4 regions of the Sphingobium sp. CFD-1 genome follow, and region 4 is predicted to be linked to each of the others. Evidence: riboswitches for the same ligand, from Rfam matches in the RefSeq annotation. Region 4 holds a riboswitch; each other region holds the start of a gene.
What was found. A riboswitch is a leader RNA that binds a small molecule or an ion and turns the genes downstream of it on or off. The one in region 4 is predicted to bind cobalamin.

Region 1: another riboswitch for cobalamin. It lies ahead of LDB26_RS07225 (adenosylcobinamide-GDP ribazoletransferase); the one in region 4 lies ahead of LDB26_RS13900 (TonB-dependent siderophore receptor).
Region 2: another riboswitch for cobalamin. It lies ahead of LDB26_RS18930 (TonB-dependent siderophore receptor); the one in region 4 lies ahead of LDB26_RS13900 (TonB-dependent siderophore receptor).
Region 3: another riboswitch for cobalamin. It lies ahead of LDB26_RS16395 (TonB-dependent receptor plug domain-containing protein); the one in region 4 lies ahead of LDB26_RS13900 (TonB-dependent siderophore receptor).

The regions. Positions count from the first base shown of each region.
Region 1 covers NZ_CP084398.1:1,389,760-1,393,968, forward strand. The annotation lists gene cbiB (adenosylcobinamide-phosphate synthase CbiB) at 1-79, opposite strand, end outside; gene LDB26_RS07220 (aminotransferase class I/II-fold pyridoxal phosphate-dependent enzyme) at 72-1,055, opposite strand; gene LDB26_RS07225 (adenosylcobinamide-GDP ribazoletransferase) at 1,052-1,780, opposite strand; cobalamin riboswitch at 2,002-2,189, opposite strand; gene LDB26_RS07230 (formylglycine-generating enzyme family protein) at 2,245-3,192, opposite strand; gene LDB26_RS07235 (arylsulfatase) at 3,189-4,209, opposite strand, start outside.
Region 2 covers NZ_CP084398.1:3,771,547-3,775,755, forward strand. The annotation lists gene LDB26_RS18920 (PepSY domain-containing protein) at 1-1,060, opposite strand, end outside; gene LDB26_RS18925 (hypothetical protein) at 1,378-1,557, shown strand; cobalamin riboswitch at 1,586-1,822, shown strand; gene LDB26_RS18930 (TonB-dependent siderophore receptor) at 1,995-4,136, shown strand; gene LDB26_RS18935 (peptidase) at 4,082-4,209, shown strand, end outside.
Region 3 covers NZ_CP084398.1:3,260,144-3,264,352, reverse strand. The annotation lists gene LDB26_RS16415 (CbtA family protein) at 1-128, opposite strand, end outside; gene LDB26_RS16410 (hypothetical protein) at 39-251, shown strand; gene LDB26_RS16405 (CbtB domain-containing protein) at 296-523, opposite strand; cobalamin riboswitch at 555-718, opposite strand; gene LDB26_RS16400 (histidine phosphatase family protein) at 779-1,288, shown strand; cobalamin riboswitch at 1,371-1,622, shown strand; gene LDB26_RS16395 (TonB-dependent receptor plug domain-containing protein) at 1,810-3,786, shown strand; gene cobW (cobalamin biosynthesis protein CobW) at 3,997-4,209, shown strand, end outside.
Region 4 covers NZ_CP084398.1:2,759,006-2,763,214, reverse strand. The annotation lists gene LDB26_RS13910 (RsmB/NOP family class I SAM-dependent RNA methyltransferase) at 1-752, shown strand, start outside; gene LDB26_RS13905 (tetratricopeptide repeat protein) at 830-1,348, shown strand; cobalamin riboswitch at 1,553-1,791, shown strand; gene LDB26_RS13900 (TonB-dependent siderophore receptor) at 1,968-3,821, shown strand; gene LDB26_RS13895 (ABC transporter substrate-binding protein) at 3,858-4,209, opposite strand, start outside.

The DNA of each region.
Region 1 (4,209 bases), 1.4 Mb from region 4:
CGATCCGGACATAAAGGGCGCGTGGCCAACCGAGCGCCGCATCAAGGGCAAGGGCGGCGATGGCGACCGGATCAGTCAAGGAGAAGCGCCCTTTGCAGGCGGCTCAGCGCCTCGTCCGATTCCGGCAGCCCGATCCTGAGCCAGCGCGGATTATGATCGAAGGGCCGCGTCAGGATCGCCCGCTGTGCAAGGCGCTCAAATAATGCCATCGCATCGTCCGTCGCGATCAGCGTGAAAAGAGGACATGCGCCCATCGGCCGATAGCCGCAGCCGATCAATATTTCGTCCAGCCGCAGCCTTTCGCGGCGCAGGCGATTCCGCGTTGCGGCAATCCACTCATGATCGGCATAAGCGGCCGCGCCAATGGCGATGGCTGCGGCGGAAATGGGCCACGCACCAAGCTTTCGTCGCATCTGATCGACGATGGCTTCGGGCCCTAGCAGGAACCCCAGCCGCAGGCCTGCCAGCCCAAAGAATTTGCCGAAGGATCGAAAGATCAGCAATCGACGATGGTCGGCAATGTCGGGGGCCAGACTGTGCGTCGGATCGCTGTCGGCGAAGGCTTCGTCGACGATCAGCCATCCCTCTTCCGCGCGATTGTCTGCAAGGGCGAGCAGTGCATCGCGCGTCCAGTGGCGCCCATCAGGATTGTTGGGATTGGCAAGGATGAGGACGCCGCTTTCGGGATTGGACGGCGAGGCCGAGGAAATGGTGGACGATACTGGAAACATCTCTTCATGCGTGCGGTAGGTGGGGGCGAGATATTGCGCTTCCGGGCCGAGCAGGCTGCTCACGATACGCAGGCCCGTTTCGGTTCCGGGAAGCGCGCAAAGATGTCTGGGGTCCACGCCGAAATAGAGTGCGGCGGTTCTTTCCATCTCCAGCAGGTTGGCTTCGCAAGGAAGGCGGCGCCAATCGATCTCCATATCGTCCGGAACTGGCCATGCATGGGGATTGATGCCGGTCGACAGATCGATCCATGGCTGGCGACCTTCGCCGAACCGCGCTCGCGCCGCGGCCAGGCCGCCGCCATGCCATGTCCATCGATTCTTCATGACAGTTTCGATCCCACGATCAGGGTCATCAGAAGCGCGGTTTCAATCAATTCGATGCCGGCGCCATGGCCATCGCCGGAAATACCTCCGATCTGGCGCTTGATCCAGCAACCCCAGAGCGGGATGAAGACGGCGCCGGCGAGCAGGACGGGGAAGCGAAGGGATGCCAACAGCGCCACGCTTGACCATGCGAATATATCGAACGGGCGAATGGCTCCGCGAAATCGGGATGCCAGGCCCTCGTGAAGGGGAGGCAACCAAATCGTCCAGATCAGGGGACCGATGCGGGCGATGAAGGGAATGCAGATAAGTGTCATCAAGTTAATGACGCTCGCTTGCTGTAAAAGAGCGTGGATCAGCACCAGTTTGCTCAGCAGCAAAAGGCCTATGGCGATGACGCCGAAACTGCCGATATGAGGATCGCCCAGGACCGCCAGCATCCTGTCGCGATTTCCATGCGCCGCGCCACGCGCATCGACGATGTCGGCCAGTCCATCCAGATGGAGCCCGCCCGTCACCATGGCCCACAGAAGCAATCCGGAAAGCGCCCCGATCCATGGATCGATCAGGCTGCCTGCCCAAGCGCCCAGCGCGAGGATCGAACCCAATAGCAGGCCAACTGCGGGGAACCACCGCATGGCCGATGCGAATTCATTCGGCGTGACAGCGATGTGGGGTGCGGGCAGCCTCGTCAGGAATTGCACCGCGATGATGAGGCCTTTCAAGACTGCAATCCTGCAAGTCGGGGGAGGCAGCGGCCCTGTTTCCCCTTATGTTGTGACGGGATGATGATCGGGCTTCTGGATTTCATCGTGAACCTTCCGCAGCAGAAGACGTCCCTGCGGCGGACAGGGCGGGCTTTTCGGCCACGACATGTCCGCCACCTGGCGGTCTGGACTGTCGCTACGCGGGGGTGATCCCGTTCGCCCGGCACACCCTGTCCGCACGAAGAACGACTGCGGCGGGCCGGTCTCCTGGCTTGCGGGTCAGGGCCGGATGCGCCGCCTTCTCAGAATCCTGTGATCCCAATGGCTAGTGGCGCGCGGCTATCCGCTCACAGTTGCAGGGGCAGCTGAGGTTCCTCACCTCATTCCCGTATATCCCTTTTGGGGAACCTGTCGCGCGGCGCGAAATAGGAAAGTTAGGCTCCCGCGTCAATCGAGGCTCTCGCTCGAGAACCGACCCCTTGTTATCCAGCCGGGGCGGCGCGCTTGAGATCGACCGTGCGGAAGCCCAGATGCGACGCGGCGGAAAGCTCGTCCTGCGCGTGGCGGGCAGCGGGGCGGTAGCGGGCGCAATAATTGGGCGCACACAGAAAGGAACCGCCCTTTATGACCCGAACGCGGGCGTCGGGCTGGTCGGAGTCGAAGCTGGGATTTCCCGGCGCGCCTTCACCAATCAGCACGGGTTGATGGCTCGGCAGATACCAGCTTTGCGTCCATTCCCATGCATTGCCGATCATATCCCGCAGGCCGAAACCGTTGGCCCGGTAGCATCCGACCGGCGCGAGGCCGCGATGCCCGTCGAGGCCGGTGTTGGAGGCCGGAAATTCGCCCTGCCAGCTATTGGCGGCTTCGGGGCCGGGCTGTTCCCATCCGCTTGACTGTCCGCCATTGGCCGCGCGTTCGAACTGCTCTTCGGTGGGAAGCGAGCGTCCCGCCCAGCGGGCATAGGCGATTGCATCGGCATAGGCGACCTGCACCACCGGATAGTCGTTCCGTCCGGCAAGGTCACTTCCCGGTCCTTCGGGATGCCTCCAGTCGGCGCCTTTGACAATCCGCCACCATTGCTGGGGCGCGACCGGCCGTTCGCCCGGGCCGGGCGGTTGGAAGACAATAGAATCCCCCAACCCCTCGGCGACGGTTCGATAGCCCGTTTCCAGAACGAAGCGGGCGAATTGGGCGTTGGTGACTTCGTGCCGGTCGATCCAGAAACCGGGCACGTTCGCTTCATAGGCGGGGCGTTCCTCTGGGTAGCCCCGGTCATCCCCGATCTGCGCCTTGCCCGCTGGCACCCACGCCATGTCGTCGCTCTGGGTAGCGCACTGCGTGCCATAGGCTGGCTGGTCGATGGCCGCTGTCGAAAGGGGCAGCAGCGCCAATAAGGCGGCCGGGCCAAGTCTATGCGCGATACTCATGGTTGATAGATCCGTTGATCGGGCAGGATAACGCCGACATCCTTCGCATAGGCATCCCAGGCCGCGATCAGTTGCCGTTTGCGGTCGGGATGTTCCAGCGACAGGTCATGCGTTTCACCGGGATCTTCGGCCAGATTGAACAGCCGCCACTCTCCATCGCCGATGTCGGTGATTTTCCAGTCGCCCTGCCGCAGCGCGCGCGAGCCGAACAGTTCGGTCCCGATGCTGTCGCCCGGCGCATAGACCCGGTCGGCCGTTTCGCTCAGATAGGGCACCCAGCTCTTGCCGCGTATCGGCTCCACCTGCCGTCCGGCGAAGCTGCCCTGTGGATCGGGAACATGGGCAAGGTTCAGAAAGGTGGGCACCACATCCGCGACAGAGAGGAAAGCGTTGGCGATGCCCTGGCGCTTGAACCCCTTGTAGTTGATGAACGAAACCGTGCGCGTGCCGCCTTCCGCGGCATAGGCTTTCACCAGCCAGGAGGGCGCTGTTCCCGCCTGCGCCCAGCCGGGACCGTAGCCGACATAGCTGGTCGCCGCGCCGCGATTGTCGAAGCTGTTATCGGCTCCGGCCGCCAGCTTGCCGATCCCCGCCATTTCCGTCGCGGTCAGGTCCATCCCTTCCGCGCCATTGTCCGCCAGGAACAGGATGACGGTATTGTCATACTGGCCGGTGCGTTTCAGCTCCGCGATGACCCGTCCGACATTCTGGTCCAGCCGGTCGACCATCGCCGCATAGATTTCCATATCGCGCGATGCCACGCGCTTCTGCTCGGCCGTCAGGGAATCCCATCCGCCTTTACGCAGCACAGGCTCATGCGCGGCCACTGCCGGATCTAGCAGACCCAATTCTGCTTGCCGCTTCAAGCGTTGCGCGCGCAGCACTTCGAAGCCTGCATCATAACGGCCGCGATATTTGGCGATGTCTTCCTTGGGCGCCTGCAATGGCCAGTGCGGTGCGGTGAACGCAAGATAGGCGAAGAACGGCTTTTTCCCTTCCGTGCCCTTACCGCTGGTC
Region 2 (4,209 bases), 1.0 Mb from region 4:
CGGAGCCACGGGGCGACACAAGGCGCCTGAACCAGAAAACCCACACGGCTAGCGTTCCCAACAATGCCAGGGACAGCCCAGACAGCGTCATCACGAGCCGGTACAGAAATCCTCCAACCTTGGCCGCATGAAGCGGATAGAGAAGATTATATCCGCGTGCCTCAGGTGGCAGATGCTTGGCATCGCGCGTGGCCACCAGCGCGCCGCTGTCCGCCGCGAACCACAATGTCGTGCGCCCGTTCGGCAGCCATTCTTCCGGGCTTCGCATGCGCAGGGTGATGAGACCGTTGCCGCTACGTGGCAGAGTGAGGCTGCGAACCTCGGCTTCCGGAAAGCGCTGTCGCCCCATTTCGATCATCGCCGACCAATTTAACCGCTCGGCGATCTTTCCCGTGCGTGGCGGTGGTTCGGCCAGCGAACGGTCGATTTGCACGGGAGCGCCAGGCCCGAAGAGCAGCGCAGCCATTGGCCGGAATACCAGTACCACTCCGGTGACGAGTGACAGAACCAGCAGCGGCGCCATCACGATGCCGAGATCGCGGTGATGCCGCATGATTGCCGGCCGGCTCATGCGCGCCGGCCACAGGCGAAATGAGAACGTCTTGCGTGTCCGCAACCATAGAAGCGCGCCAGTCACTACGAAGAACAGGCCGCAGATGGCGGCGACGCCGATGATGACTTCCCCCCAATCACCGGCGAAGAGATGGTGATGGAAGTCGAACAACCAGATCTCCGGCCGTTCCCACTGGCTGGTCCATCGCGTCACGAGTCCGCCGTTCTGATCGAGATAGGCGCCCGCGCCGCCCTTGTAGGTCAGCCGATCCAGCCCGAAACCCCTGGTTGCGAAGAGGATGGATTCGGGCCGGGTTGTGGGATCATCCATGATCCGCTGCGTGAATTCAGCCAGATGCGCAGTGCCTTGCATTTGCGCGTCGGTTGCATGGGGAAGCACTACCCACGCATCCTTGTGAACGAGAATTGCGCCGGACAGGCCAAGCATCGCCAGCAGCAGGCCAACGAGACCTCCAGTCCAGCGATGCAATGTATCGATAAGCGTCATCATGAAGTGAATGCGATCTGCGGGTGAAGTGGCTTTGCGGGCCTTCGCCGCTTAGCGCCCGAGTAAAGTACTGAAACTATCTTGCTTGTGCAAATCATTATCAAAATGATGCGGCGCTTGCCGTTGCACGGTCGCAAAGGCCCAGCCAGCTACATCTATCCCGCTTAAGCGAGCCGCACGGGCGTCCGGCTGGATGCGAGTGTCATCGTCATGTAGCCTCGCCGGCGGATGACGGGCGGTTCAGATAATCGAGGAGCAGCGGGGAAGGCTGTTCTTTTGGCAGGATTATGTCTCACGCGATTTCTGGATCGAGCGCGATGAAGCATCTTGTGCTGGGCGGAGGCGGTGACCGCCGATTCGGCTCATCCCCGTTCGGGCAGCACAAGATGCTCCGAGGCAAGTTCCAGCGCGACTATCATCACTTGCCCCATGTGAAGGGCCAGCCCTTCGCCAAACACGCGGCATGGGTTGTTGGCTTTTCCGTTCACTTCGACTAGGCGCTGCGGCGAGAGTTGGACTATTCCGGCTTTCATTGATCGCGCCGGTGCCCCCCGAAAGGGGCTTAATCGGGAATGCGGTGCGGAGGGGTTTCCTCCAAATCCGCGGCTGTCCCTGCAACTGTAAGCGGATAGCGCGATGCACATCGCTCCTCCTTGAAGGGGCAGCCACTGGGCCGGACGCTAAATCATGCGAGGCCTGGGAAGGCGTGCATCAAGCTGTGACCCGCGAGCCAGGAGACCTGCCGGCGTCTGGTCGCTCTTGCCTTGGTCCAGGGGATGGCCGCGGCACGGTGAACTCCGTCTGAGCGACGAACAAGCGGCTGGGGCCGCATCGGAGACGTGCGTCGGCCGCCCATGGCGTCCGGCCGCCGCGCGTGCCGCCCGTTCACGCGGGTTTGCCCCGGCCATGTCGCAAGACGCCGGAGGACTATTTCGTGATCAAGACCATCCTTTCCAGCACCGCGCTCGCCGCGCTCCTTTTGCCTGCCTTTGCTCATGCCGAAGATGCATCGGAGGCAGCCGACAAGTCCGATATCCTCGTGCTGGGCACTCGCACCGGCGATGCCAACGCTCCTACGCAGACGGGCAGCCGTCTGGGCCTGACCATCCTTGAGACGCCGGCCAGCGTCGAGACGCTGTCGGGCGATGTTATCCGCGCACGCGGTGACCTGTCGATCGTCGATGCCGTCACGCGCGCGACGGGCATCAGCTCGGTGGCCAATCCGGGCAACGGGGGCACCGGTCTTGCCGCGCGGGGCTTTAGCGGACCCGGCTCCGTCATGCAGCTCTATGACGGTGTTCGCCTCTATCCCGGCGCGGGCACCGTGACGTTTCCGACCGACCCCTGGACTGTCGACCGGATCGAAGTGCTGCGCGGGCCTGCTTCGGTCCTCTATGGGCAAGGCGCGATCGGTGGCGCCGTCAACGTCATCTCCAAGAAGCCGAACACTACCCGCACCGAGTTCGAAGCAGAAGCCGGTTTCGGTTCCCAGAATAGCTGGCGCATCGCCGCCGGTGTCGGTGGGCCGGTCAACGAGCTGACCGCCTATCGTTTCGACATCAGCCGCACACAGTCGGACGGCTGGGTCGATCGCGGGAATTCGAAGGGGTTGGCCATATCCGGCTCGGTACAGCTGCGCCCCAGCGATAGGCTGACCATCACCCTGTCCGACGATTACAGCGACCAGGAGCCGATGCTCTATTTCGGCACACCGCTGATCAATGGCAGGATCGATGATCGCAACAAGCGCCGGAACTACAACGTCACCGACGCGCTGATGCGCTTCAAGGACAACCGGACGACGATCCGGGTGGAATGGACGCCGAGCGATTCCATCAGCGTCCGCAATACCGCCTACCGTCTGACCACGCATCGCAAGTGGCGCAATCTCGAAAGCTATTTCTGGAACGGCGCCACGGGGAAGATCGACCGGTTCGACTTCTTCGGCATCGATCACGATCAGACGCAGATCGGCAATCAGGCCGACGTCACGATCCGCAGCGAATGGGGTGGCCTGAAGAACGAGGTGCTGGTTGGCTTCGACGTCAACGCAATCAGTTTCAGGCACGCGAACGATTTCGATTCTGATCCGGCGCCGGCCGGCTTCGCCGATCCGGTCGATCCATTCGTGTTTGACCCGGGTCTCTATTACAACACGTTCGGTGTGCGGCCCCAGCATCGCAGCCGGACGCGGCAATATTCCTTCTTCGCGGAAGACCGCCTGACGCTCAGCGACCAATTGTCGGTGTCGGTCGGGATCAACTACGACCACGCCAACGTCAAACGCTACGTCAACAGCTACGATACCGCCGGCGTGGCGACCGAGACGTTGCGACTCGACAAGACGCTGCACAACGTCACCTGGCGGGTGGGAGCGGTTTACCAACCGAGCCCTGCACTATCGCTCTACGGTCAGTATGCGACGGCGGTCGATCCGCTCGGTTCGCTGATCACCTTCTCCATCGGGCAGGCCGCGTTCAAGAACACCACGGGCGACCAGATTGAGGCGGGCATCAAGGCCAGCTTCCTCGGCGGCCGCGGCTTGGCGACCTTCGCGGCCTACCGGATCGTGAAGAAGAACCTGCTCGCCACGGTTCCGGGCAGCCTTCCACCAAGGCAGGATCAGGTTGGACAGCGTTCGGCGAAAGGACTGGAGGCTTCGCTGACGCTGGACCTTCCGGGGGGCTTCGGGATCGATGCCAACGGCACGATCCTCGACGCGCGTTTCGACGAGTTCCTGAGTGGCGGCACGTCATACAATGGCAAGACCCCGCCGGGTGTGCCCGAGACGACCGCCAATCTCTGGTTGCGTTACGACGTCACCCCGCGGTTCCAGACCCGCCTTGGCCTGCGCTACGTCGGGAAAACCTATTCCGACAACGCCAACCAGTTCCGCGTGCCCGGCTACGCCGTAGTGGATGGCGGCGTTTCGTTCGCCGTGACGAAGAATGTCGCGGCCAACCTGCGGGTCTACAACCTGTTCGACAAGGATTACGCGACCACCACCTACAATGACGAGCAATGGCTGCTCGGCCGGCCACGCTCGATCGATTTTTCGATCAGCGCCCGGTACTGACGATGCACGGCGTCACGAAACCCGTGGCGGCGCCACGCCCACGCAGCCGAGGCAGGCTGCTCTGGGCGCTGCT
Region 3 (4,209 bases), 500 kb from region 4:
TCAGCTTCTTCCGGCACGCTCATGCTCGCCATGTCCGCATGCGCCATATGTTCGTGGGCAGTTGCGAACCCTATGGCCAGATCGATCGATGGCTCAGCGAAGGCGCGGGCGAACAGGGTGACAAGCACGGCTGCGATGATTCCCGCGATCATGCCGCGGATGAGAAGGCTTCTGCTCATGACGAATTCCGCCTCAAAGCGATGCCCAGGCGATCGGAATCGATCGCTGATCGGGAAATCGCGGTAAAATAGGGAATAGATGCGGCCGATCTGATGCAGTCGGATCGCAAACCGCTCTAGTGGCAGGGGAAGCCCAAAAGATGCCGACCGTCATGCACGAATTCGTGCACATACATACCCTTGAACAACGAAAAGGCGCCTTGTTCGGTGCTGACGAAATAGAGGAAGATCAGCGCCAGCAGCGTACCGAATATCGCCCAGGGCAGGATTTCGCGCAGTGGTATGGTGCTGCCGCCCTGCAGGGGGATGAAGATGTCTTCGGCAAATAGCGTCGTGGTGGCCATGATGATGCTCCTTTCGGGATTTTCGCGTCCCGCCGGTGTCCGTTCGCCCGAGGAAGGTCTGACTTTCACCCGCCCCCTCTCGACAGAGATAGGCAGCGGACGATAACAGTGGCGCGACCGTGCCGGAATCTCACCGGCTTCTTCCTCGACCTTGCCCGCACGACATAGGATGGAACCGGGCGCAGCGTCAACGTCTCCCGGGAGGATCGACTGATCAAGCGCCTGAACCTGCTCTGCCACGCGGCGACGCCATCTATGCGCGAAGGCGGTTTTCCGGCGCCCGGCGAAGCCGTCGATGAAGGAGGATCGCGCGCGACCGCTGGATTGCGCCTGCCCCGCCCAACCCCCAGGACTATCGTCACGAGTCCGATGGCTGCGGCGCAACAGACGGCCGATCTTTTGGGAGTGGCCGCGCAGGTCGAGCCGGCACTGCGGGACATCGATCATGGCGACTGGGCGGGACGCAGCTTCGCGGACATTCACGCGCGTGATCCAGGCGCCTTCGCTCGCTGGCTTGCCGATCCGGCACCCGGCGCGCCGGGCGGCGAAACGATGGCAATGCTTTTGTCGAGGGTCGGAGCATGGATGGATGGCATCGACGGGGATGTGCTCGCGATCACCCATCCCATGGTCATCAGGGCCGCGATCGGCGTTGCGCTCGACCTGCCGCAGCAGGCATTATTGCGAATAGACATCGCGCCGCTTTCCAGTGTCACCCTGTCGTTCAACCGTGGCTGGCGGCTTCAGGCACTCCGCCCCCTTTGACTGTCCGTATCCGTGGCGCTTGCGATCCGCCTGCATCTGGCATATTGGCTGCGCGTCCTTGCGGAAGGCTCCGGCTGGAATCGGGGACAATGATCGCGCTGGTGGCCTTGTGAGAGGCCTTAAAAGGGAATGCGGTGCGGATGGATGCATCCATCCAATGCCGCGGCTGTCCCTGCAACTGTAAGTGGCGAGTGCGATGTACATGTGCGGACGGACATAACGACCCGAACCGCCAGCCACTGGGCCGGACGCTAAGTCATGCGAGGCCTGGGAAGGCCGTGCATCAAGCGATGACCCATGAGCCAGGAGACCTGCCGGCGTCTGGTCGCTCTTGCCCTGGCCCAGGGGATGGCCGTGGCACGGTGAACTCCGTCTGAGCGACGAACGCGCGGCAGGGGCCGCATCGGAGACGTGCGTCGGCCGCCCATTGGCGTCCGGTCGCCGCGCGTGCCGACCGTTCGTGAACGGCACGCCCCTGTCCAACGTCGATTGGACGCCGACGGGGGACTGTCTTGAACCATATCATCCTATCGCGGCTGGCTTTTGCCGCCGTTCTTTCTTTCACCGCGACACCGGCGCAGGCCGAAACCAGCGACGATGCGGACGGCATCGTCGTTACTGGCAAGAGCCTGGAAGAGCTGCTGCCCCAGCAACTGTCCCGCTATGGCAGCGATATCGAGACTGTTACGGACAAGCAGGTGCGCGACGGCGGATATGTCGATGTTGCGCGCGCGCTGCAGACGGTGCCGGGTCTCTATATCATGCCGGGTTCCGGGCCGTTCAGCTATGTCGATATCTCACTCCAGGGGTCGCGCACGCAGGACGTGCTGTGGACGGCCGACGGCATCCGCCTGAACAACCGGCTTTATGGCAGCACCTCGCCCAACGACACGCTGCCCGCCAGCATGATCGAGCGCATCGAGGTGCTGAAGGGTGGCGAGAGCCTCTTCTACGGCACGCAGGCGGCGGCTGGTGTCATCAATGTCGTGACGCGCAGCTTCACCGATTCCTTCAACGGACAGGTGAATGGCAGCGTCGACAGTCGCTCCGGCGTCAATCTCGACGGCTATGCGCGGGGCAGCATCGGCGATCACAAGTTCGTGGTCTATGCCTCCCGCAACCAGGCGGAAGGGTATCGCCCCTACAGCGTCATGCAGCCCAGCGCGACCGACCGGAAGCGCGGCTATCGCCTGTGGTCGGTAGGCGGCAAATATCAGTTCGATTTCACGCCAGACCTGCGTCTCAACCTGCAATATCAGCACACGGAAGCGAAACTCGACAATCTGAGCGCCTCGCGCGTCAACACAAGCCGCAACGACCGCAATGAAGAGATTGCGAGCGCTCGCCTCGATTATACCGGAAGCGACACGATCCAGTTCTTCCTCAAGGGCTATTTTCACGACTGGAAGACGGCCTATGTCCAGATACTCAATCCTATTCCAGCCGGACCGCCGATCGTGGTTTATCCGGCTGGCACCTTCTGGGGCTATCAGGACTATGGCGGCAGCGCGGTCGTAAAACTGCATCCGCACCGCGGCCTTGAATATCTGATCGGCTATGATTTCCAGAATTTCAACGGCCGCGACGACGTGTTGCTGATCGGCAAGATCAGCGAACAGGTGCATGCCGGCATCCTTCAGGTCCGTACCACCGATGAAATCAGTGACCGAGGCCGGATCGCGGCTGGAGCGCGCTATAATGAAAGCGGCGGTGCGAAGAAGACGATCTGGAACGTCAGCGGCCGTTTCGACATCAGCGACACCCTCTATGTCGAGGGCATTGGCGGCACATCCTTCATCCTGCCTGATGCATCGTCGCTCTATGGCATCGACCCGTGCTGTGAGATCGGCAATCCGAACCTGAGGCCGGAGCAGAGCCTGAACATCAATCTGACCGTAGGTGGAGTTTTTCCGCTGGCGGGTGGTGCGCTCAACTGGAAGACGACCTATTTCCAGCGCAGGATCACCAACCTCATCGACACATATTATGGTGATCCAGCCTTTCCCAATGGCACGTTCATCAATGTCGATACCCGCGTGAAGGTGCGCGGCGCCGAGTTCCAGATCGACGCGACGCTGGCGCAGGCCTGGCATATCAATGCGAGCTATACCTATACCCGGGCTCGCGACGGAGGTTCGACAACCCAGCGCGACAGAACGCCCCGGCAATATGCCAAGGGCGCTATTGCCTATGCGCCGGAAGACTTGCCCTTCGGTGCCAATGTCGCGGTGAACTGGGTCGGCGACGCCTATTCCTCGCCCTTTGGCTTCCCGCGCCAGAACTATGGCAATTACACGACCCTCGACATCGGCGCGCATCTTTATGTCGACGGCGCGGCGCGGCGGCATCGCTTCGGCGTGAATGTGGAAAACGCCACCGGCAAAGAATATGCGACGCGCGGTTTGGGATCGGCTCCCGCCGATGCGGGCGGGCGCTTTCTTTATTTCCTGCGCGGCGTGCCCCGGACGCTCCGGGTCAGTTACGGCCTGAGTTTCTGACGCTGTAATGCTCCGCTCGTTTCTCTTCCTCCATCGCTGGTCCCGCTTATTGCGGGGCAGCGGCGTCCCGCCACTTCCCGCTGCGGTAACCTTTGTCACAGGGATGGCGTTCGCAAGGCCGGGCGCAATTCCCGGGCCGAGCGCGGCAGGAGGAGACGCGAGCGGCAAATCCACCGTCACCCATGCCCCCATCCAACAAGGAGCGAATGCTTGAGCAAGATACCCACCACGGTGATCACCGGTTTTCTGGGCGCGGGCAAGACCACGCTCATCCACCATCTCCTCCAGAATGCGAAGGGCCGCAGGCTGGCGCTGATCGTCAATGAGTTTGGCGATGTCGGGGTCGATGGCGAATTGCTGCGCGGCTGCAATGAGGAAGCCTGCCCCGAAGACGACATCGTGGAACTGGCCAATGGCTGCATC
Region 4 (4,209 bases):
TGGAGGATGCCCTGCCGCTCCTGCCCGACGCGATGCCAGTTCCCGGCGTGTCCGATGCGCTGCGCCTGCCCGAAGGCGCGCCAGTCGAAAAGAGCGAGCCGTGGCAGCGTGGTCTCGTCGAAGTGCAGGATGCGGGCAGCCAACTTATCGCCATTGCTTGCGAGGCGCGGCCCGGCCAGACGGTCATCGACCTGTGCGCCGGCGCGGGCGGAAAGACGCTGGCGCTGGCCGCCGCCATGGAGGGCAAGGGCACGCTGATCGCCGCCGACACCATCCGCTCCCGCCTTGCCCGCCTGTCTCCCCGCGCCGAGCGCGCAGGCGCGACATTCATCCAGACGCTCCTGCTCGATCAGGGGCATGAAGCGCGCGCGCTGGAAAGCCTGCATGGCCGGGCCGATGCCGTGTTGGTCGATGCGCCCTGTTCCGGCACGGGCACATGGCGGCGCAACCCGGAGGCGCGCTGGCGACTGACTCCCGCCCGGCTCGACAGGCTGGTGCAGGAACAGGCCCGCATCCTCGATTTCGCCGCGCCGCTGCTGGCGCCGGGCGGCGCGCTGGTCTATGCCACCTGTGCGCTGACGGACAGGGAGGGGCGGGGTCAGGTGGAGACATTCCTGCAACGGCATGATGGCTGGATCGCGGACGCCATCGACTTGCCATTGGGGCGGGCGCACGGTCCGGGTTGGCTGCTGACGCCGGGGCATGACGGGACGGACGGTTTCTACTTCGCCCGGCTGCGCCGCGGGCCATGAAAGAGACAATGGACAAGCGCCCGCAAAATGGCGACACTTGGCCGGAAGCAACGCCTGAAACATGGCTGGAGACATTGATGCGTTTTACCCCTGCCTCGATTGCCCTTGCCGTCGTGCTGACGACCGTATCCAGCGCGGGCATGACCCAGCGGCCCGACGCGCAGATCGATCCGCGCTCGATTGAATGGCAGCGTGCGGGCGAAACCGCGCGCAAGGCGGGCAATCTGGAAGGCGCGAACGATGCGCTGGAAAGCGCGCTGGCCGTCGATCCGCGCAATCGCGCCGCTTATATCGAACTGGCGCAGGTGGCGCGGGCGCAGGGGCTGCAGGGCAAGGCCATCCGCCTGTACAATGAAGCGTTGCTGCTGGACCCGGCGGATGTCGGTGCGCTGGTGGGTCAGGGCGAAGCCATGGTGGAAAAGGGCGCCATCGCCAAGGCCAAGGAAAATCTGGCGCAGGCGCAAAAGCTGTGCCGCGCCGATTGCGCGGGCGTGGGCCCGCTTGTTGCCGCGATTGAAAAGGGACCGCCCGCCGCGGTGCTGAGCGCGAAGGAAGACGTGCCCGCACCCAAAGTCGTGCCGACCGAAACGCCCTGACCGGGTTCTGGCGGCCGCATATTGGGGCGGCAGGCTGCGGCCATTTGCGGACAACCCACCTTCGCGCAAGGCGAACGGAGATGGGAATGGCGGACAGTCCGCAATCCACCCAAATCCGCCATTTCCTTTGGCCTCTCACTTGATTCGCTTGGCATAAGGAACGGCTTGCCCTATGGGCGGCGGCGTCCGGGGCGCTTCAAGCGCGGCGGACATGATCGCGCTGGTGCCCCACGGGGCTGAAAAGGGAATGCGGTGCGGAGGGTTCGCCCTCTTATTCCGCGGCTGTCCCTGCAACTGTAAGCGGTGAGCGCGATGCGTATTGGTCCCACATTCCTGCAAAGGGGCGGGAAGGGGACCGGCCACTGGACGCATGTCCGGGAAGGCTGGCGCATCGCTGCTATGACCCGCGAGCCAGGAGACCTGCCAGCGCCCGGTCGCTCTTGCCCTGGTCCAGGGATAGGCCATGGCACGGTTTTCCGTCTGAGCGACGCTGCCAAGCGGCCGGGGCCGCATCGGTGCGCGTGGCGGGAACCGGCGTCGGCCTGTCGCGCGTGTCGACCGCGCGCGCGGAGTCCCCGGCCTTGAAAGTCGCAAGGACGCTCAGGGAAGAGACGAAAAAATGTTGAAATCGGGATTGCCGCTCATGGCATTGCTGGCGGCCACGCCTGCGTTGGCGCAGGATGACGATATTGTCGTCACCGCATCGGGCATTGAACAGCCGCGGGACGAGGTGGGACAGGCGATCAGCGTGATCGACGCCGACACCATCCGCACGCGGCAGGCGGTCGATGTGACGGATTTGCTGATGACGACGCCGGGTGTGCGTTTCAATCGCTCGGGCACGACCGGCGCGGCGACGGGCGTGTCGCTGCGCGGCGCGGAAACAACGCAGACGCTGGTGCTGATCGACGGCGTGAAGGTCAATGATCCCAGCGGAATTGGCGACGGCTATGATTTCGGCCATCTGCTGGTCGGTAATATCCGCCGGATCGAAGTGCTGCGCGGTTCCAACTCTGTCGTCTATGGCAGTCAGGCGATTGGCGGCGTGGTCAATGTGATGACGGGTACGCCCGCTGAAGGCTATGCCGCCAATGCCTCGGTCGATTATGGTTATAGCGATACGCTGAACGCCAAGGCCGATGTGTCTGGCACCAGCGGCATCGCTTCGGGCGGCGTGGGCATGGCTTATTTCCGTACCGATGGCATTTCCTCGGCAGCGCGCTCCTTTGGCGCCACGGAAAAGGACGGCTACAAGAACATTGCCGCCAATGCGAAGCTCAAGCTCAGTTTCACCGATACGCTCAGCCTCGACCTGCGCGGCTATTATATTCATGCCGATCTCGATTATGACAGCTTCTTCGGCGCACCCGCCGACAGCGCTGACATCAGCAAATCGGACCAATATGTCGGCTATGCCGGCATCAATCTCGCTCTGCTCGACGGCAAGCTGACCAATCGGGCGGCGGTCACCTGGTTCCGCAACGACCGCGACTATTATTTCGTGCGCGGCACGGACCCCGACTATGGCTATAGCGGCACCAACCTGCGCTTCGAATATGAAGGCGTCTATGCGCCGGTCGATCAGGCGAAGCTGGTCTTCGGCTATGAGCATGAGCGGCCCGATTATGATTTCTTCGGCTTCGGCGACACATCCAGTGCGAAGGCGAATATCGACAGCGTCTATGCCCTGGCCATCGTGAAGCCGGTCGCGGGGCTGTCTGTCACCGGCGGCGTGCGTCATGACGATCACAGCCAGTTTGGCGGCGCGACAACCTTTGGCGCGAACGCCAATTATACACCCAACCATGGCGCGACCAATTTCCGCCTGAGCTATGGCGAAGGGTTCAAGGCGCCTTCCCTCTATCAGCTTTACGATATGTTCAGCGGCAACGCGGATCTGAAGCCGGAAAGGTCCAAAAGCTACGATATCGGCTTTGACCAGAGCCTGGACGATGGGCGGGCGATGCTGTCGGTCACCGCTTTCCGCCGCGATACGCGTAACCAGATCAACTATGACAATAACAGCTTCCTCTATGGCAATCTCGACCGCACCCGCGCCAAGGGTGTGGAGGCGACGCTGACATTGAAGCCGGTCGATGCGCTCACTCTCACCGGTTCATATAGCTATATCGACGCGCGAGACCGGTCGCCTGGCAGCGTGGATGAAGGCAAGCGCCTGCTGCGCCGCGCCGCCAATGCGGTCAGCGTGTCGGCGGATTATGCGTGGCCCTTCGGCCTCAGCACCGGCGCGACGATCACCATGGTGGGCGACAGTTTCGACCTGGACGCGGGCCGGAACAGGGTGCAACTGGACGGCTATGCCATTGTCGGCCTGCGCGCATCCTTCCCGATCGGCGAGCATCTGGAGATATATGGCCGGATCGACAATCTGTCGGATCAGGAATACGCCACGGCCTATGGCTATGGGGTCTATGGCCGGTCGGCCTATGGCGGCGTGCGTGTCCGCTTCTGATCGCGCTGAAAAGGGACGGGCGTGAGCGTCCGTCCCCTATCGGCGGCGGGGCGCGGCGTTGATCTGCGCCACGATGCTGCGCGCGGCCAGCACATAGGCGGGGCCGCCGCAGACCGTCCACGCCTGCGGCACGCGGATGCGGGGGATGTCTTTCAGGATCGGATGGTGCAGCATCTCCGTCCCCTGATCGACCACCTGTTCGCTGCCGCTTTCGACGATCAGCCAGTCGGGGCGTGCGGCGATCATCTGCTCAAGGGGAATCTGCGCCAGAGCAGGCTTCCCCAGCTTGCCGGCAAGGTTGGTGAGGCCCGCGCGCCGCATCAGGTCATCGACCAGCGTGCCGGTGCCGGTCATATAACCGCGCCGCTGATAATAGGCCGCGACGCCG